4 regions of the Bacillus cereus group sp. Bce041 genome follow, and region 3 is predicted to be linked to each of the others. Evidence: riboswitches for the same ligand, from Rfam matches in the RefSeq annotation. Region 3 holds a riboswitch; each other region holds the start of a gene.

Region 1 (5,339 bases), on a different contig from region 3:
AACATTCATATTAAATTAAGCTGTTTTATGATACTCTTTTTTCTCAGCTACTTTCGAAAACCTTGGAAACCCAATTAAAATAGAAACAATACCACATACTCCAACTAAGATTGGATAAAATGCATATGGCAACAATTCAACCGGAGATAACGCTGCAAATCCTGCTGCCGTTAACATTTGGGCACCGTACGGAATTAATCCTTGCACACAACATGAGAAAAGATCTAATACACTCGCTGATTTACGAGGATCTATTTCATATTGATCTGCAATATTTTTTGCAAGCGGGCCTGTAAAGATAATTGAAATCGTATTATTCGCTGTACACATATTCGTCATACTCACTAAACCAGCAATACCAAATTCCGCTCCTTTTTTCGAACGAATATTACGTGTTAATACATTCATTAAATATTGAATACCACCATTATATTGGATTAATTCAACCATACCGCCAATTAATATAGCAAGTAATACTAACTCCATCATACCGCCCATTCCAGTCGTTACACTTTTAAAGAAACTTTCTAACGTGTAACTTCCATCTATAAGACCGATAACACCAGATAGTACAGTTCCACCAGTTAATACAATAAGTACATTCCAGCCAAGTAACGCTGTAATAAGTACTCCTGCGTACGGTAAAATCTTTATCCAATCAAAGCTATGTGCTTTAATCTGCGTGTCACTTCCTGAAGTAACTATTACTAATAGTACAATTGTAATAATAGCCGCTGGTAACACAATTAAAAAGTTCGTTTTAAACTTATCTTTCATTTCTGTTCCTTGTGAACGAACAGCTGCGATTGTTGTATCTGAAATAAATGATAAATTATCACCAAACATCGCTCCGCCAACAACAGTAGCCATTGCAAGCGCAATTGAGATATCAGTTTGACCACTAATACCTACAGCAATCGGCGCTAATGCTGCAATTGTTCCCATTGAAGTTCCCATCGCTAATGAAATAAATGCACCAATAACAAAGATTCCAGCTACGATAAATCCTGGCGGTAAAATAGTTAACGCTAAATTAACAGTTGAGTCTACTCCGCCCATTCCTTTAGCAGTTTCAGAAAATGCACCTGCAAGCACAAAAATTAATACCATAATCATGATATCCGGATTTCCTGCACCTTTAGCGAACCGCTCTACTTTCACATTAAAACTTTCTTTACGATTCATCACTAAAGCGACTCCTACAGCAATTGAAATCGCTACAAGTATTGGCAATTTATAGAAATCACCTGTAATAATTCCAGAACCAATAAATAGCGCCAAAAATATCCCAAGTGGTAATAAAGCTAAACCATTTCCTCTCGTTTCTTTCAAAGTACCATCTCTCCCTAGTTTCAACCTTTTTCTAATGAATAACAAAAGACCTCTTCCGATGAGAAGAGGTCTTATACATCTATAAGAAACGCTCTTCTCATCTTTCAAGCACATGCTTGCTGGATTTGGCACAGCACTCTGAAATCGAGTCCGCTGCCGAGGCATCGTAGGGCCAGTCCCTCCGCCTCTCTTTATAAGAAGGTTTCATATTTATTTTTTAATAATAATTTCTTCCCTAACTTTACTCGCTTACAAAACAAAAGTCAATTATTTTTTGTATAGATTTTTTTGGTAATTATACAAAAATTTGAATACAACAATCATTTTAACTTTTCGATTTCTTCTTCCAATATTGAAATCCAATAAAATTCACTATTTTTTATTGTTGCTAATATCCATTTCGTAGTGTACCAAGCTAGCTCATACTCTTCCTTCGTGACATCACCACTTTTATAAGCATCCTCTAGCTCCTCTTCATCTAATACATACACCTTACCGCTAGATAATAATACTACATCTAAATATAAATCATCAAAATACGGTAAACCACGATCGTCTATTTTATATTCTTTCGCCACATCGATATAATATTGCACTAATTTTTTCTGATCATCTAACATAGCGGTAATCGCAAAGTTTTTCCCGTCTATGAAATATTGAATCCACGTATACTGATCCGCTGCAATACAAAGTTCTTCACCATCATATTCTTTACAACTAGGCTCTCTCACCTTTTTTATATCCAGTATTCCGAGCATTCCCTCTTCCATTTGCTTAACCGTATAACTCTTTTCTATTAGTCTCTTCCACGAAGAACCGTCACCATATTTACGTTTCATTATGTCTACTCCTCTTCTATATACAGAAAAGCTCCCACATATTATGTGAGAGCTTGTTCATATTATAATTAAGCCGCTTGACCCTTTTCAGAAATCTCTTTTAAATAAGCTTGTCCTTTTTCAGCGTCATATTGACCTTCCCACTTAGACATAACTACAGCTGCTAAAGAGTTTCCTACAACGTTAACTGCTGTACGAGCCATATCTAAAATACGGTCAATACCAGCAATGAACGCTAAGCCTTCAGGTGGAATACCTACTGTACCAAGTGTCGCTAATAATACAACGAATGATACGCCCGGTACACCTGCGATACCTTTTGATGTAACCATTAATACAAGCAACAATGTAATTTGTTGTGTAATAGATAAATCAATACCGTACATTTGCGCTAAGAAAATAGCCGCAATTGCTTGATATAAAGTTGATCCATCTAAGTTAAATGAGTAACCTGTCGGAATAACGAAAGATGTAATTGCTTTCGGGCAACCAAATTTCTCCATTTTCTCCATGATTTTTGGTAAAACTGTTTCTGAGCTTGCTGTAGAATACGCTAAGATCAGCTCGTCTTTTAAAATCTTAAAGAATTGGAAAATGTTAATTCCAAATATTTTCGCTGTAAGTCCTAAGACAACTACGACGAAGAAAATCATTGCTCCATATACGACAATTAGTAATTTCCCTAATGGAATTAATGAAGCAAGACCAAATGTAGAAACTGTAACACCAATTAGTGCAAACACACCAAATGGTGCAAATTTCATAACTTGGTTTGTTACGTAAAACATTGCATCAGCTACACCTTGGAAAAATTGAAGAACTGGTCTTCCTCTTTCACCAATTGCTGCTACACCTAAACCAAATAGTACAGAGAAGAAGATAATAGCAAGCATATCTCCGTCAGCTAACGACTTCATAATGTTCGTTGGAACAATATTTACAAATGTATCTGCAAATGAATGACTTTGTACTTGCTCTGTCGTATGTGTATATTTCGAAATATCTGTCTTTGTTAACTGCTCCATATTTACGCCTTTTCCTGGTTGGAAAATATTCGCTATTAATAGACCAACAATAATTGCAATTGTTGTAATAATTTCAAAGTAAAGAATTGTTTTTCCGCCTAGTCGACCTAGTTTTTTAACATCGCCAACACCAGCAACCCCAACAACAATACTTGCTACAACAATCGGTACAACGATCATTTTAATTAATCGGATGAAAATATCACCAATTGGTTGTAAGTACTTCACAACAGCTGGATTATCAAAGAAAATCGCACCAACCGCAATACCAAGCGCAAGTCCTATTAATATTTGCCATGCAAGTCCTATTCTTTTCATATTTGTTGTAACCCCCTCTTCGATGTGTCACTCTATCTCTCATTCTATCTCTATAAAACTAAGAAATTAAGAGTATTACATATTATTCGACAATTCACTACATTTTGTCCCTGTTAAAAATCATAAATCAAAAATTTAAATCTGACAACAAAATAACTTTGCCCGAATACAAATAATTTTCTTGACAAAAAGCAGACCCATGTCAGAAAACCTAACATGAGAACGATTCCTCACTAGTGTTTTATTAGCTTTCCAAGTAATATTTCACCTCATAAAAACGATTACTTTCCTCCTTCATTTTACAGATAAATCCCAAAATATACCTTTGTTACACATATGAATAAAATGTAAGCACTATGACAATTACAGTTGAAAAATGATAAATTCCGACAAAACTTAGCAATTTTATAAAATTTTCTTTACATTATGATTACAACGATAGACACCCTTCTTCTTATGATATATAACATTCATAGGGAAAGGAGTCAGACAACAATGAAAAAGAAATTTGCAGCGTTTAGCGTTTTAGCAGCAGGAACGATTTTTGCTTCCCCGTTACTTTCACCCGTATACGCTGAAACGAATCAAGATAAATTATCTAACATTCAATCTGAATTAGAAGGCAAACAAAGTGACTTACAAAATAAATCAGTCGAGAAAGAACAAATAGAAAAAGAAATTCAAGAATTACAGAAGAAAATCGATGAATTAACTACTTCCATTAATAAAAATGAGACTGAATTAAACGATACAAAAAAAGAAATTAGCAAAACACAACAAGTAATTACTGACAAAAAGAAACATATAGAACAATTACAAACAAACATAGATACACGTCAGGAAGTTATTAAACAACGATTACAATCTATGCAAGAAAAACCGCGTACAAATATCATTACAGAAGTATTAACAAACTCTACAAACATTGCTGATCTTGTTGATAATATGTACTCCGTAAGTTTAATATTAAACAACGATACAGATATTGTAAAAAAACAAACATCTGATCAAAATGCTGTAACGACAGAAAAAGAGGCTGTTGAGAAAAAAGAACAACAACTGAAAGACTCTGAACAAAAACTAGAACAAAAACAGCAAGAATTACAAAATAACCAACAGCAGCAACAAACTCTTATTAACGATCTACATACGAAAGTAGCAAAAGTAGATTCAGAGATTGAAGGATTAGAAGAATCCAAAGGCATTTTAGAAAATCAACGTCAAGCTGTTCAAAAAGCAATTGAAGAAGAAAAACGGGCCGAAGAAGCTCGTAAAGCGGAAGAAGCCCGCCAGGCAGAAGAGGCTCGCAAACAACAAGCTACTAAATCTGCTCAAGCGGCCCCAACACCACATGATACAAATATCGGTGGTTTTATCAAACCAGCAGCTGGATCAAAAACTTCCGGATTTGGTGTACGTTCTTTAGATAACCATAAAGGAATTGACATCGCTGCTTCGGGAACGGTTCCAATTATCGCTGCTGCAGATGGCGTTGTTATTCGCTCAGAATTATCATCTAGTTACGGAAACGTAGTGTATTTATCTCACCGTATAAACGGAAAAACATATACGACAGTATATGCTCATATGAATAGCCGTTCTGTATCGAATGGACAAACTGTAAAACAAGGCGATCAGCTTGGATTTATGGGGAATACGGGCCAATCATACGGACAACATTTACACTTCGAACTTCATCTTGGAGAATGGAATGTCGGCAAGACAAACGCAGTTGACCCATCTCCTTATATCGGATTATAAAAAAACCTCGGTGCCTACCGAGGTTTTTTATTTACACTTCACACAATATAGGCATTCTACATAG
Region 2 (5,339 bases), on a different contig from region 3:
ACTTTAGAGTGCTCTTGTAAATAATGTGCGATTTTATTGGCATTTTTAGCTGAATGTTCGAGGCGTACATGCAATGTTTTTAGACCGCGAAGTACGAGAGAACAATCTTGAGGTCCTAAAATAGCACCGAATGCATTTTGTAAAAATCCAAGCTTTTGAGCGAGTTCTGAATCTTTTACTACTGCTAATCCGGCAGTAACATCACTATGACCAGCAATAAATTTTGTAGCACTATGAAGAACGACATCAGCTCCAAGTTCAAGTGGTTTTTGGAATAGTGGTGTCAAAAATGTATTATCAACAAAAGTAAGAGCCCCAATAGATTTTGCGAGTTTAGAAACCTCGCGAATATCTGTCACTTTTAAAAGTGGGTTAGAAGGTGTTTCTACATAAAAGAGCTTTGTATTTGGTTTAATGTTTTGTTTTATTTCTTCTAAATTGGTCATATCAATAAATGTATGTGAAACACCGTAACGGGAGAGTACCTCAGTTATCACTCGGTAAGTGCCTCCGTACACATCTTCTGAAATGAGTACGTGATCACCTTGTGAAAGAAGGAGGAATGCAGTGGAAATCGCTGCAATGCCTGATGCAAAGGCGAATCCTTTTGTTCCGCCTTCTAATAAAGCAATGATATCTTCAAGAGCTTCACGAGTTGGATTTCCTGACCTGCTATAGTCATATTTTCCGAACGTATCTACATCAAACTGGTGAAAAGTTGATGTGTTATAAATAGGAACGTTCACAGCGCCTGTTTGCGAGTCGTGTTTATATTGGTTGTGTAGTAAGAGTGTATCTATAGAATAGCTCATATTCTTACACCTTCTTTTACGAGTTTAATTGCTTGCTTTAAGTCTTGAATTAAATCGTTACTATTTTCAATGCCAACTGAGAATCGAAGAAGACGATTGCATACGCCGTTTGCTGTTCTAATTTCTTCAGGAATATCAGCATGTGTTTGCGTTGCTGGATAAGTCATTAAACTTTCTACACCACCAAGACTTTCGGCAAATGTAATTAAGGATAAAGATTGTAAGAATGGATTAATCCAAGCTTCATCTTTAAGGCGGAATGAGATCATGCCGCCTCTTCCTGGATAAAATACATCTGTCACCCCGTCTTCATCATTTAAATACGCAACAACTGCTTTCGCATTTTCTTCATGTTGCCTCATGCGAAGCGCTAACGTTTTCATACCGCGAATTAATAACCATGAGTCAAATGGGCTTAAAACTGCACCTGATGCATTATGATAATGAGCGATTTCCTCGCAAAGTTCCTTTCCTTTTGCAACGACAAGCCCGCTTAGTACATCGTTATGTCCCCCTAAATATTTCGTTGCGCTATGAAGTACAATGTCAGCACCTTCTGTTAATGGTTGCTGTATATAAGGTGTGTAGAAAGTGTTGTCTACAATAAGGAGTAGTCCGTTCCTTTTCGCTACAGTTGCGACAGCAGCAATATCAGTAACTTGCATTAATGGATTAGTTGGAGTTTCTATGAAAATAGCCTTCGTTTCAGTTGTGATAGCTTGCTCAATTTGTTTAATAGACTGTGTATTTACGTATCTACATCGAACATTCCACTTTTTTTCATGCTCAGAAAATAATCGATACGTTCCCCCGTATAAATCTTCAGATACAATAAGTTCGTCTCCAGAGCGGAATAGAGAAAGGACGAGGAGAACAGCCGCCATCCCTGAACTACAGGCATAACCTTGTTCGCCATATTCTAAGTCTGCGATCGCCTGTTCTAAAAGACCTCGAGTTGGATTGCCAGTTCGTGAATAGTCAAAGCCAGTAGATTTACCAATTCCTTCGTGACGATAAGCGGTTGAGAAATAAACTGGTGGATTAACCGTTCCGGTTGTAGTTTCACTGCGATTTCCGATTTGTGCTAGTTTTGTTTCGATTGTTGACATATGAAAATTCCTCCTTTTTAAATTGAAACATTAAGTGAATATAAAATAAAAAAAGCCTTCTAAGAAGAAGGCTTTCGGTTTGAATAGAGTCTTCTTCTCATCTGTCAAATCTTTCACAATTTGCTGGAATTAGCACCTTATTAACAAAATGTTAATGGTTGCTGAGGCGTCACAGGGCCAGTCCCTCTACCTCTCTAGATAAGAATGTTCGTATGAAATTTTTATTATGTTTTTAACTTTACAATAAAATATAACTGAATTGCAACTTTATTTTAAATAATTTTTATTTTTCCGCAAGTGTCATTGACTTTTACTTTTGTGCATGCTAAATTTATTAAAAAATTTACAAACATTGTTAAAAGGGGAACGCATTTCCTTTTAGCTACATAAATAAAATAATAAAGACAACTCTTATTGAGAGCGGTGGAGGGAAAGGCCCTGTGAAACCCGGCAACCTTCAAACGAAATGTTTGAAACGGTGCTAATACCTGCAAAACGAATGTTTTGCATAATAAGAGGAGGAACGATTATGTCCCCCTCTTCAAAGTGAAGAGGGGGTTTTTATATTGATAGAAATGAGGGAGAGTCGTGAAATTACTAGATTTATTATCAAAAGGAATTGTAATAGGTGATGGTGCGGTTGGGACGTTATTGCATTCACATGGTTTGCAAAGTAGCTTTGAAGAATTGAATGTATCTGATCCAGACTTAATTATATCGATTCATAAACAATATGTAGCTGCTGGAGCAGATGTAATTCAAACGAATACGTATGGAGCAAATGAGGCGAAATTACGTATGTATGGTTTAGAAAATCAAGTTACAGAAATTAATAGAGCGGCAGTAAAACTAGCGAAAGCATCTGTGACAGATAAAAATGCAATTTTAGGAACAATTGGTGGTATGAAACATATCGGAGCTGTTACAACGACTGATATGGAAAGAGAGTTTATGTTACTTGAACAGGCAGGGGCTTTACTAGAAGAACAGGTTGATGGATTACTATTAGAAACTTTTTACGATGAATTTGAATTACTTCATGCCGTTAAAGTATTGCGTAAGCAAACGAATATTCCAATTGTTGCGCAATTAGCGTTACATGAAGCAGGTACGACTCAAAATGGAAATGATGTCAATGAAATATTAAAGCAACTTATAGATTACGGTGCAAATGTTGTTGGATTGAATTGTCAACTAGGGCCGCTTCATATGACGGAAGCTTTCAAAATGATATCGATTCCTCAAAATGGCTATTTATCAGCATACCCAAATGCAGGCCTCCCGAATTATGTGGATGGACGTTACGTATATGAGGGAAGCCCAGCTTATTTTGAAGCGATGACACCGAGATTTATTGAGCAAGGTATTCGGTTATTGGGTGGTTGTTGTGGTACGACTCCAGAACATATTCAAAGTATGAAGCGCGCTGTTGCGAATATTACCCCTGTAATAGAAAAAGACACGATTCAAAGGCCGAAAGTCGTTCATACGCATGAGAAACGTTCGAAGGCTCACGTCACTCTAGCAGAGAAAGCGAAAAAACAAACGACAGTTGTAGTGGAATTAGATCCACCGAAAACGTTAGATACACAGCGTTTTTTTGAAGGAGCAAGAGCGTTAAAAAGAGCGGGAGCAGATGCTATTACTCTAGCAGATAATTCATTAGCATCGCCTCGTGTTTCTAATATGGCGATGGGTGCGTTATTAACGAAGCATGATATCCCAGTATTGACGCATTTAACGTGTAGAGATCATAACGTCATTGGACTACAATCTCATTTGTTAGGTTTATCGGCGTTAGGGATGGAAGAAGTGTTAGCTTTAACTGGTGATCCAGCGCGCGTTGGTGATTTTCCCGGTGCCACTTCTGTATATGATTTATCCTCTATTGAGCTTATTAAAATGATTAAAGAAATGAACGATGGACGTTCAATTTTAGGGAAATCAATTGGACCGGCGACAAGGTTTTCTGTAGGCGGCGCATTTAATCCTCACGTGAGGCACTTAAAAGCAGCGGTTAAGCGAATGGAACGAAAAATAGATGCTGGAGCGGAGTATTTTTTAACTCAGCCAATTTACGATATCAAGTTAATTGAAGAAGTGTATGAAGCGACAAAGCATTTGGAACAACCTATTTTTATTGGAATTATGCCGTTAGTAAGTAAGCGGAATGCAGATTTTCTTCATTTTGAGGTGCCGGGTATTACTCTTCCTGAAGAAATAAGAGAGAGAATGGATGGACATGAAACAAAAGAGGCAGCAATTGAGGAAGGGATCCGCATTTCACAAGAATTGGTCGACGCAGCGATGAAATATTTTAATGGTATTTATCTTATTACACCATTTTTAAAGTATGAAATTACAGAACATCTTGTTAAATATGTAAGAGAAAAGCAAGAAGTGAAAGAAGGTATTAATTGATGAAGTGTATAGAAGAAAAATTAAAAAATAGCATTTTAATATTAGATGGTGCAATGGGGACAATGATTCAGCAAGAGGATTTAACTGCTGAAGATTTCGGAGGAGAAGAGTACGAGGGCTGTAATGAATATTTAGTGGAAACAAGACCAGACGTTATTTTAAAGATTCATAAAGCTTATATTGAAGCTGGAGCGGATATTATTGAAACAAATACATTTGGGGCAACGAATATTGTACTAAGTGATTATGATCTGTCTCATTTAGATGAAGAACTAAATGAAAAGGCAGCACTTTTGGCGAAGCAAGCTGTTAAAGAAAGCGGGAAGGAAGTATATGTTGCGGGAGCGATGGGACCAACAACGAAAGCAATTAGTGTTACAGGTGGTGTGACTTTTGAAGAATTGATTGAGGCTTATACAAGGCAGGCACGAGGATTATTAAAAGGAGAAGTTGATGTATTACTCGTTGAGACGAGTCAAGATATGCGTAACGTGAAAGCAGCTTATATTGGAATTCAAGCCGCTTTTGAAGAACTGAAAAAAACGGTTCCTATTATGATTTCAGGAACGATTGAGCCAATGGGAACGACTCTGGCTGGGCAAACAATTGAAGCTTTTTATTTATCAGTAGAACATATGAAACCATTATCTGTTGGGTTAAACTGTGCGACTGGTCCGGAGTTTATGAGGGACCATATTCGTTCACTATCTGATTTATCGGAGTGTTACATTTCTTGTTATCCAAATGCAGGTCTTCCTGATGAAGATGGACATTACCATGAATCTCCATCTTCTCTTGCTGAAAAGGTGAAGCGATTTGCTGAAGAAGGATGGATTAATATTATTGGTGGTTGTTGTGGCACGACACCAGAACATATAAAAGCAATGAAATCCGCGCTAGCATCTCTTAGGCCTCGTGACCATCATGAGAGAGAAGGACATGGAATTAGTGGATTAGAAGCACTGCAATATGATGAGTCTATGAGACCGTTATTTGT
Region 3 (5,339 bases):
TAAAACGAGCCAATGCTCTGATTTTATTCAATTTTGTAATGCCGCTCCTGAAGTAACAGATTTATATCGAATTAGTGGGGAGTTTAATTATATGATGAAGGTCATGAGCGATTCGATGGATTCTCTCGCTACATTTTTAGACTCTTTAATGCAATTTGGCTTGTCATCTCCTTTAATTGTTTTAAAGAGTGAGTTTGAGGAGAAATTGTCATTCTAATAAAGGATACGTATTATCCTCCGCTAACAGTAAAAGCTTTTCCTTTATGAGAAAATCCAACAAAATTAATGATTAGTAACAAAAAAAGAACATTGATTTTCAATGTTCTTTTTTATATCTCTACTTATTATTTAGATTGCTATTCGAAAAAAGTACCTTAATCCCCTTACCCTTGATTCCTCTGCGCCTCTCTAAACTCCTCCTTCACCTTCTCTAACAACCCTTCTTCCGTAATTAATCGATACGCCGTATTTGCTAATGCTTTTGCCGATGTAATTAATGCTTTATCTCCAAGTTCTGAACGTGCTGCTTCTCTAAATTCATTCGTATGTGCAATTAAATCATCTGGTCCGATTTTAATGTACGGATGAATTGTCGGTACGACTTGACTTACGTTTCCTGCGTCGGTTGAACCGATTCCTACTCTTTCTTTACGATTTACATCTTCACCTAATAGTTCTAGTTCTTCCGCTACAATATCGTTATATGTTTTTGTTACGAGTAATTCATCGATTTCATTTTGGAATTGATGGATTTTTACTTTCGCACCTGTTGCTAACGCTGCTCCCTCAGCAATGTTTCTTACTTTTTCTGTTACTTCCGCGCATCTTTTTCGCGTTGCTGCACGGATGAAGAACCTAGCCGCGGCATAGTCAGGAATAATGTTAGGTGCTTTTCCTCCTTCTGTAATGACGCCATGAATTCTCACGTCTGACGGAAGTTGTTGGCGAAGTGCATTAATACCGTTATAGAGCTGAATAACCGCATCTAATGCGTTAATCCCTTCTTCTGGCGAAGCTGCAGCGTGAGCTGTTTTTCCGTAAAAATGAAAATCAAGTGGATCGACTGCTAGTGAAGGACTCGTTGTCGCTGTTTTTCCGCTCGGATGAATCATAAGCGCCGCATCAATGTCTTTAAATAAACCTGCCTTTACATAACTTGATTTCGCGCTACCATTTGGCCCGCCTTCTTCTGCTGGCGTACCAAACACGACAACTTCTCCGCCAATTTCTTCAAGTGTTTCTGATAATGCAATTGCTGCTGCAACGCTAATTGTGCCAATTAAATTGTGACCACACGCATGGCCAAGTCCTGGTAAAGCGTCATACTCAGCTAAAAATGCGATTGCTGGTCCTTGTTTTCCAGAGCTTTTTCGCGCGATAAATCCCGTTTCATGTCCAGCTATATTGTGCTGCAACTGAAACCCTGCACTACCTAGTAATAAACTTAACGTTCTTGATGCGTAAAACTCTTGGTTTCCAATCTCCGGATTCGCATGAATATCATGACTTGTTTCTATGTACTTTTCCTTATTTCTTTCGATACTCTCTTCAATTGTTTTTCTTTGTGACGCTACTCCTGTCGCTCCCATTTTTCTTCCTCCTTTTATTTTCACGTAAAAAAGCCTCTTTCTAAAAGATAGAAAGAGGCTTTTGTATATACAGTCAAAATGAGCTTCTTTCTTATCTTTCAAGTTACCTTGCTGGAATTGGCACAGTATTCATAACGAATCCGCTGCCGAGGTATCATAGGGCCAGTCCCTCCACCTCTCGCGATAAGAATTTTCATAAAATTATATTAAATTATTTTTTATTCTAAGTTCATTCCAAGTAAAAGTCAAGGAATTCCTATCCGAATTTACCGAATATCTAAAAATCCTTTTAATACACCAATTGTCTCAGGTGCTTGCAGTCTTGCACATACGTACGGAAATTCCGTACTACCTTCAAACATCATTTGAGATGTAAGCGGTGCGCCTGCCCAGAAGATTTCATCATCGATTACTAGGAACGGGAATGCTTTATTTTGTCTTTGTAACTTTACATTTTTCAGTGGAACTGGTCCGTCACTATACACTGTTATTTGCGCATTTGTACGCATTAACGCTTGCCATACTCGCTTATCCACTTGTTTTGTACTTGGAAGTGAAATAATAATTTTTCGTTTTGCTGCTAAAATATCTTTTAATAGCCCTTTCGTTTCCTCAAGATTCATTTCCATAAACCAGCGTAAACGTTTCGATATTTTTCGTTCCCACAATTGTCTTGATGTCGTGCGATCATACACATCTCCGTGACGTTCTATATGAGCTGTTAATTGTGATAACGCTTGTTTTCTCGAAAGGTTTTTACGCATATAATGGCAATCTGATAATTGAATGAACTTCCCTCTCGCCCTTGTCACTGCTACATTGACGAGGCGATGGTTTTTGTGATCAAAGAATAATACGCCAGGTCGTTCTTGCGGATAACTATCCACCGTATCAAAAATCATCATATCTCTTTCAGAACCTTGGAACTTATGAACTGTCGCCGCTAAAACTGGTATGTTTTGATATTTCGTTCTCTGCAACATTTCTCTAATACACGTCGATAAAAAGCGTGACTGCGCCCTGTAAGGTGTCACAATACCAATTGATTGAACACCGTCTAACAATCCGATTAACATCATTTGCATTGCTACTAAACCAGACATAATGTTAAAACGTGAACCAGAAGCAGCATCTTTTAACGAAAAAGCTCCCATTTGGCTCGTATCAAATAAAACACTCGCTTCATTTGCAAACGGCTGCAATTGCGCAAGTTCTTTACGCTCTGAAACAGACGGATGATCGTATACTCTATTTTTATAAATAAACGAATTCGTAAACTTCGATATATCCGCATGCATACGTCTTTGTTCCTGCAACATAAATAGGTTTGGGTGTGCTTCTGATTTATTAACAGACTCAACAATCCCAGCATGGTAAAACATATCTTCCCCAAGCCATTTGCGAACCAGTTCATGATTTGCCATAGCAATTGGAGGTAACTGTAAAAAGTCACCGCAAACGACGATACGTTTTCCAAGTGAAGCAGCTAATGCAATTTGCGGAACGAACGCCATACTCACCTCATCTACGACAACTAAATCAAATGTACGCTCATAAATTAGCGCATCAATGGCACATTTCGATAAAGTTACGCCGATTACTTTCGCATTTTCAATATATTCTTTTTCTACTTCTTTAATTTTAGCCCTTTGCTTTCGAAGATCACTTTCAATCTCCTGCATACGCTTCTTATCAGAGGACGTTGCCTTATACGATAAGATTTTTTCACGAAGCTCTTGGCGTGTTTCTTCCAAGTAGAGTCTTTCCTCACCCCATGATCCGTTCGTCGTTTCAACTAACTTAGATGCAAGTAACGTTTCATGATTTCGTATATGTTCATGTTGACTATAACCGTAACGAACAATTTCGCCAGGCGTCCATTTCTTTTTCTTCTCAATTTGCTTCGTTACTTCACTCATTAATACGTCTACTGCCGCATTACTATGAGCTAACACAAGTACCGATTTTCCTTTTTGATAATGAGCCGAAATAATACGTGATAAATTGTAAGACTTCCCTGTTCCCGGCGGTCCCCATACGTACGTTGTCGGATTATAAAACGCGCGATATGCCAGTTCATTTTTTGGATTTTTCATCTTCTCAATATGTTTCGGGCTGCTCGTCCCATCAACAAGACGCTTTATACGATTACGTTTCAGCTTATCTTTACGTGCTTCTTTCAATCGCTCTTGCAGTTGCTCTAAAAGTTGCCACGGTTCACTGTATAAAACCGCTTCTCTTATTTCACCTTGTATATAATCATTTAATTTCAGTTCTATTTCTAATCCATGTACAGATAATACTTCTCCTGTCGCTTCCTCACCATCGAACTCAATTCGAATCGGTGAACCTTCAGGTAAGCTTACTTCCGAAATAAGCTGAAATACGTACACTGTACTTTCATAATCTGTATATAAAAAACGACCATTCATGATAGAAATTTTACTACCACCTATCGTTTTCCAATGTTTAATTTCATATGCTAATGCATAATGCCACTCTTTCATCGTTTCCGATAATGAAGGAGTTTGAGTAGTTGTATTCATCGTATAATCTCCTTCCTTCTCCCCAAACATACTTTCTCACTATACCATATAACACGCTAAAATTTGTAAGGTTTTTATCTTGCTTATTTTCTTAATTTTCAATAATATATTGTATATAATTTTCAGAAAGAAGGAATCTACATGCCAGTTAGAAGAATAGAACACGTTGGACTTATGGTTGCAAACTTAGAAGCATCTATCTCATTTTATGAAGAAGTAGTCGGCTTACAGCTCCTTAAACGTATGGGGCACCCGAACCCAGACTTAAAACTCGCTTTTTTAGGTGTGGAAGAATCGAAGGAAACGATACTCGAACTCATTGAAGGTTATAACTCTTCTCTTCCGGCAGAAGGAAAAGTACATCACATTTGCTTTAAGGTAGATTCATTAGAGGATGAAATTGAAAGAATACAAAAACACGGCGTAACCTTTTTACTAGGAGAAGAAATCGAAACATTACCAGATGGAACACGTTACATATTCTTCGCTGGCCCTGATGGAGAGTGGATTGAGTTTTTTGAGACGGAGAGATAAAGTGAAACTTTAGTCAGCCCACAATAAACGGGATAATAACTTTATGATTCACATAAGGAGTAGAAACTGATGAATACAGTTTTTATTATCGTTTTTTGGGTACTTATACTATTTCCACTTCTTAATATCATTCTGATAAAGAAGTGGAATATAAGTCCCATTGATCTCATGGGGGTATTTGGCAATTTAAAAATGCTGTTTACTTATAGCACTTTTACGAATGCAAAAATAGCCAAAATACGCAAGCAGTTTCGCATAAAAACTTGCATATTTTAGGCTGTTTAATTGTACTCCTTATTTTGTTAAAGTTACCCGTCAGTTCAATTCCAAAGATCTCAGCTGACGATTAACTCAAGTACCGATTTCGGATGACCCTCATGTGATGAAGTTCGTGTTCTGTATCCGCTACACTATCTGTAGCAACAGTTGCTATCTCATTTTCTTCAACACTTGACAAGGTAACACCTTCTTTTCAAATTCAAAGAAAAGTTTTTATTTTTCAGCATAAAGCATTATAACTCAACTGTTTTCATACAAAATTTTATGTAAAAAAAGAAAAGCGAGGCTCCCTCATATCCCCGCTACATCAATGATGTATAAAATCCTATATAAGAGATACATAGACCAAAAAACAAGATCCCCTGTACATACAAGGATTCTATGAAATTAT
Region 4 (5,339 bases), on a different contig from region 3:
TTCCCTTCAAGACACAGAAAAACTTTGCCAGCAATTTATTCATTCTTCGGACTCTAAGAGCTATATCATTGAAGAAAAATCTACGCATCTTTCAATTGGTATTACTTCTTTAATTCATATTGATTCGTATAATCGAAACGCTGAATGTATTATTGATATTGGTAACAAGGATTACTGGGGGCAAGGTTATGGGAAGGAAGCTTTCACCTTATTATTGGATTATGCATTTTTAGAATTAAATTTACATCGCCTTTCTTTACGAGTATTTTCTTTTAACGATAGAGCAATTAAATTATATAAATCACTCGGTTTTCAACATGAAGGAACTTGTAAAGAAGCTATATTCCGCAATGGCAATTGGCATGACATTGAACTCTTCGCTTTATTCCAACGTAATTATAAATAAAAAAGCTTTGCGCTCACCGCGCAAAGCTTTTTTTCATATATTATAGACCAGCTTGCTCTTTTAAAGCTGCTGCTTTGTCTGTACGTTCCCATGATAGATCTACATCAGTACGTCCAAAGTGGCCGTAAGCTGCTGTTTGTTTGTAAATTGGGCGACGTAAGTCTAGCATTTTAATAATACCAGCTGGGCGAAGATCGAAGTTGTTACGAACTAGCTCTACTAGTACGTCTTCAGATACTTTACCAGTGCCGAATGTATCAACTGAAATTGATACTGGTTGTGCTACACCGATTGCGTATGCAAGTTGTACTTCTGCTTTTTCAGCAAGACCAGCTGCTACGATGTTTTTCGCAACATAACGAGCTGCATATGCTGCAGAACGGTCAACTTTCGTTGCATCTTTACCAGAGAATGCACCGCCACCGTGGCGAGCGTATCCACCGTAAGTATCAACGATGATTTTACGTCCTGTTAAACCAGCATCACCTTGTGGTCCACCAATTACGAAGCGGCCAGTTGGGTTAATGAAGAATTTCGTTTCTCCATCCATTAATTCTGCTGGTACTACAGCTTTAATTACGTGCTCTTTTAAGTCGCGATCGATTTCTTCCCATGTAACATCTGGGTGATGTTGTGTAGAAATTACGATAGTATCAACACGTACTGGTTTACCATTTTCATCATACTCAACTGTAACTTGCGTTTTTCCATCCGGACGTAAGTATGATAATGTATCATCTTTACGTACTTCAGTTAAACGGCGAGCTAATTTGTGAGCAAGCGAGATTGGAAGTGGCATTAACTCTTGTGTTTCATTACATGCGAAACCAAACATTAAACCTTGGTCTCCTGCACCAATTGCCTCAATCTCAGCGTCAGTCATTTGACCTTCGCGTGCTTCTAGCGCTTGGTCAACACCCATAGCGATGTCAGCAGATTGCTCATCGATAGATGTTAAAACTGCACAAGTTTCTGCATCGAATCCGTATTTTGCGCGTGTGTAACCAATGCCTTGAATTGTTTCACGAACGATTTTTGGAATATCTACGTAAGTAGAAGTCGTAATTTCCCCCGCTACCAATACTAAACCAGTTGTTACAGTTGTTTCACAAGCTACACGTGCATTTGCGTCTTTTGATAAGATCGCATCTAAAATTGAATCAGAAATTTGGTCACAAATTTTATCTGGATGTCCTTCAGTTACAGACTCAGATGTGAACAGATGACGTTTTTTTGTCATGTGGTAAACCTCCCTACAGTAATTGTATATATTGTACGGAACTCATCCTTAATTTGCCACAAACTGCGACATACATTTATTCTCCCACACAAGCATACAGAAAAACCTTTCCTACTTTACATAGAGGAAAGGTTTAATTTGCTACTTGCATACTGCTTTTTGCCCTTCGCTCTTATCGTTCGAGACCTGTAGCCTCGCACAGGTTTTAGCACCTATTCACCTGTATTTACCACTACAAGTGAGGTTGCTGGGCTTCATCGGGCCTGTCCCTCCGCCAGCTCGGGATAAGAGAGTATCCGTCCCAACCTATACTAAAGAAATGATATTCATTTGTCAATTAATATTCACATTTTCCTGAAAGTTTTTCTCAATACGCCTGAAATGAAATATTAATAGGGAAATAATGCATTCACACAAACAAAAAGAAATAAATAGTATACATTATTTATATAATTGTGTTATACTCTTGTTGGGGATTACGAGAAATATTTCATTAAATGAAAAGGATGGTATATAAATATGAGTACTGTGAATGTCCAAATTGGTTTACACGAATTATTGAACGGAAGCAATGCACAGATTCAACTAAGTGTTCCGCAATTAGTGGAAAAAGTATTAATGCGAAATGAAGGGAAATTAACTTCGACTGGTGCCGTTTCTGCTTCAACTGGAAAATATACAGGACGTTCTCCTAAAGATAAATTTATTGTGAAAGAAGCATCGGTTGCTGACAAAATTGCTTGGGGAGCTGTGAACCAACCGATTTCTGAAGAACATTTTAATAAATTATATACTAAAGTTTTAGAATACTTAAAAGAAAAAGAAGAGTTATTCGTCTTCAAAGGATTTGCAGGCGCTGACCGCAATTACCGCCTACCAATTCAAGTTATTAACGAATATGCATGGCACAATTTATTTGTACATCAATTATTCATTCGTCCAACTGAAGAAGAATTAACAACTCATGAATCAGAGTTCACAATTGTTTCTGCACCGAATTTCAAAGCTGATCCAGCTGTTGACGGTACAAACTCTGAAGCATTCATTATGGTTTCATTCGAAAAACGTATCGTACTAATTGGTGGTACAGAATACGCTGGAGAAATGAAAAAATCAATCTTCTCTATTATGAACTTCTTATTACCTGAACAAGATATTCTTTCTATGCATTGCTCTGCAAACGTAGGTGAAGAAGGCGACGTAGCACTATTCTTCGGTTTATCTGGAACAGGTAAAACAACATTATCTGCTGATCCAAACCGTAAATTAATCGGTGATGATGAGCACGGTTGGTCTGATAACGGTGTATTCAATATTGAAGGCGGTTGCTACGCGAAATGTGTAAACCTTTCTCACGAGAAAGAACCACAAATTTTCGATGCAATCACATTTGGATCTGTTTTAGAAAACGTTATCATTAATGACCAAACACGTATCGCCGACTACAACGATACTACTTTAACAGAAAATACTCGTGCTGCATACCCTATGCATGCGATCGACAATATCGTACTGCCAAGTGTTGCTGGACACCCAAATACAATTATTTTCTTAACTGCTGATGCATCTGGCGTATTGCCTCCAATCAGTAAGTTATCAAAAGAGCAAGCTATGTATCATTTCTTAAGTGGTTACACTAGTAAACTAGCAGGAACAGAGCGCGGCGTTACTTCTCCGCAAGCAACATTCTCAACTTGCTTCGGTTCACCATTCTTACCACTTGATGCATCTCGCTATGCTGAAATGCTTGGTGAAAAAATCGAGAAACACGATGCGAAAGTATTCTTAGTAAACACTGGCTGGACTGGTGGCGAATACGGCGTTGGTAAACGTATGAACTTAGGTTACACTCGTGCAATGATTCAAGCTGCATTAAACGGTGAACTTGCAAAAACTGAAACAGCTAAACATGATATCTTCGGTCTTGAAGTTCCACTTCACGTACCAGGTGTACCTGACGAAGTGTTAATGCCTGAACAAACTTGGGCTGATAAAGCTGCTTACAAAGCAAAAGCAATCGAACTTGCAAATGAATTCAAAGCTAACTTCAAAAAGTTCGACAGCGTATCTGAAGACATTATTAACTTAGGCGGTCCAATCGCTTAAATTAAAACTTTCTGTTGGAATAACCCTTTACTCATATGAATAAGTGTCGTGTAACCGTAAAGTTTCGCGTACTCACCGACAAAACCCAATGCGGCTTAACGGTTACACACACTTACATAAAAAAGAAGCTTACGTGAAAACGTAAGCTTCTTTCTATATCTTATATAAAGTGAAACGCTAATCTCTTCATCTGTGACCTAGATTATAAAATTACAGCTTCGAATATATACATTATATCCCTACTCACTACATCTCTCGGGTTTCACATCGTATGGGGCTAAAAAAGGCCCTGACCGCTTCTATTCGTGACTGGATCATCTATTCCATCTAAAAAGAAGTCTTTTATCTTTTTAGCTCTTTGTTAGTTCTTTCTCATCTTTCATGCTATAGTAACCTAAGTTCACAACGATTAAAAAATAACCGCCCATAATCCCTACTGCAAATGCCCACATCACCATATGGTGCTCAATTTCGTACATAATAATAGCGCCCAAAATAGCAGCCGCAAAACGATTAAACATACCAAGCGTCGGTGCTTTCGTTTTCTTTACGATACTATCTCCAAGCTTCTCAATTCTTCTCCCTAAAAGCCAAACGCAATACATACTTACGATAAGTCCAATTCCTGCACCTAAAAAATGTGCTGAAAACGGTGTTATCATCCAGCCTAGTAAAAGAATACCTAGTATATAATACGATTGAATTTTAAATGATCTTAGTGACATACTAATCATGCTGTACCTCTCTTCATTCGTTCTTATCTATCCAACAAAAAATTTCTTTCAAATTCATATTCCTTACATTCATTTCATTCAAATTAAAAACAACATAAACAGTATGTTTATGTTGTTTAAATGTTTTTAGAAAATAATATTATACAAGATTTCAAACATCATATTCTCATATTTTGTGACGGTTTTTCAAACTTTTTTCGTCCATTTATGAAAAAAATGATATCAATCTATGAACATACGGATATGATGTAATAAGCACACAAATAAAGGGGGCGTCTAATGATTTATTTTTTAATGGCTCTCATTCACCTCATTATCCCTGCACTTATTGGACTTTCATTGTATTGGTACACGAAAAATCATAGCATTTTTTACGCTGTCCTCGGTGTTCTTCTTCCAGGTATTATTCTTATTACACTCTTCCGTATTCCATTTTTAAACTTAATTCCACTTATTACTGCTATCTTGTTTCTCATCTTCTTACCAAAAATAAAAAAATAGGAAAGCAGATCATAGGTGATCTGTTTTCCTATTTTGATATAGGTTCCCCTGCAATAGAATGAACTTTTACTTTCTCCGATTTCACAAACCATAGACCGACAAAAATGATAATTCCACCGATGATTTGTTGAAACGATACATATTCATTTGCCCAGACAGCTGCAAATAGAACCGCTACAAGCGGCGTTATATACATATATACCATCGTATGTGACGCCCCAATTTTTTGAACACCAACATACCACATTACTAGACCAAATACTGTTACAAAGAAAATAGAATATAGTAAAGCAAATAGTGTCATTCCGTGAGTAATGTGAAATGGCATGACAAACACATGTGGACCACTTAA

The links. A riboswitch is a leader RNA that binds a small molecule or an ion and turns the genes downstream of it on or off. The one in region 3 is predicted to bind S-adenosylmethionine.
Region 1: another riboswitch for S-adenosylmethionine. It lies ahead of ACUN13_RS08280 (Na+/H+ antiporter NhaC family protein); the one in region 3 lies ahead of ACUN13_RS18100 (M20 family metallopeptidase).
Region 2: another riboswitch for S-adenosylmethionine. It lies ahead of ACUN13_RS02700 (bifunctional homocysteine S-methyltransferase/methylenetetrahydrofolate reductase); the one in region 3 lies ahead of ACUN13_RS18100 (M20 family metallopeptidase).
Region 4: another riboswitch for S-adenosylmethionine. It lies ahead of metK (methionine adenosyltransferase); the one in region 3 lies ahead of ACUN13_RS18100 (M20 family metallopeptidase).

What each region holds. Positions count from the first base shown of each region.
Region 1 is NZ_JBQXON010000002.1:452,222-457,560, forward strand. It holds gene ACUN13_RS08280 (Na+/H+ antiporter NhaC family protein) at 16-1,332, opposite strand; SAM riboswitch class I at 1,427-1,532, opposite strand; gene ACUN13_RS08285 (DUF402 domain-containing protein) at 1,653-2,171, opposite strand; gene gltP (glutamate/aspartate:proton symporter GltP) at 2,240-3,514, opposite strand; gene ACUN13_RS08295 (murein hydrolase activator EnvC family protein) at 4,010-5,275, shown strand.
Region 2 is NZ_JBQXON010000001.1:511,605-516,943, reverse strand. It holds gene metC (cystathionine beta-lyase) at 1-812, opposite strand, end outside; gene metI (cystathionine gamma-synthase/O-acetylhomoserine thiolyase) at 809-1,921, opposite strand; SAM riboswitch class I at 2,016-2,126, opposite strand; SAM riboswitch class I at 2,330-2,439, shown strand; gene ACUN13_RS02700 (bifunctional homocysteine S-methyltransferase/methylenetetrahydrofolate reductase) at 2,510-4,342, shown strand; gene metH (methionine synthase) at 4,342-5,339, shown strand, end outside.
Region 3 is NZ_JBQXON010000005.1:253,324-258,662, forward strand. It holds gene ACUN13_RS18095 (Lrp/AsnC family transcriptional regulator) at 1-217, shown strand, start outside; gene ACUN13_RS18100 (M20 family metallopeptidase) at 384-1,589, opposite strand; SAM riboswitch class I at 1,678-1,779, opposite strand; gene ACUN13_RS18105 (AAA domain-containing protein) at 1,856-4,165, opposite strand; gene ACUN13_RS18110 (VOC family protein) at 4,277-4,669, shown strand.
Region 4 is NZ_JBQXON010000001.1:1,003,699-1,009,037, forward strand. It holds gene ACUN13_RS05285 (GNAT family N-acetyltransferase) at 1-406, shown strand, start outside; gene metK (methionine adenosyltransferase) at 447-1,646, opposite strand; SAM riboswitch class I at 1,816-1,937, opposite strand; gene pckA (phosphoenolpyruvate carboxykinase (ATP)) at 2,166-3,752, shown strand; gene ACUN13_RS05300 (ATP synthase subunit I) at 4,103-4,486, opposite strand; gene ACUN13_RS05305 (hypothetical protein) at 4,766-4,987, shown strand; gene ACUN13_RS05310 (DMT family transporter) at 5,016-5,339, opposite strand, start outside.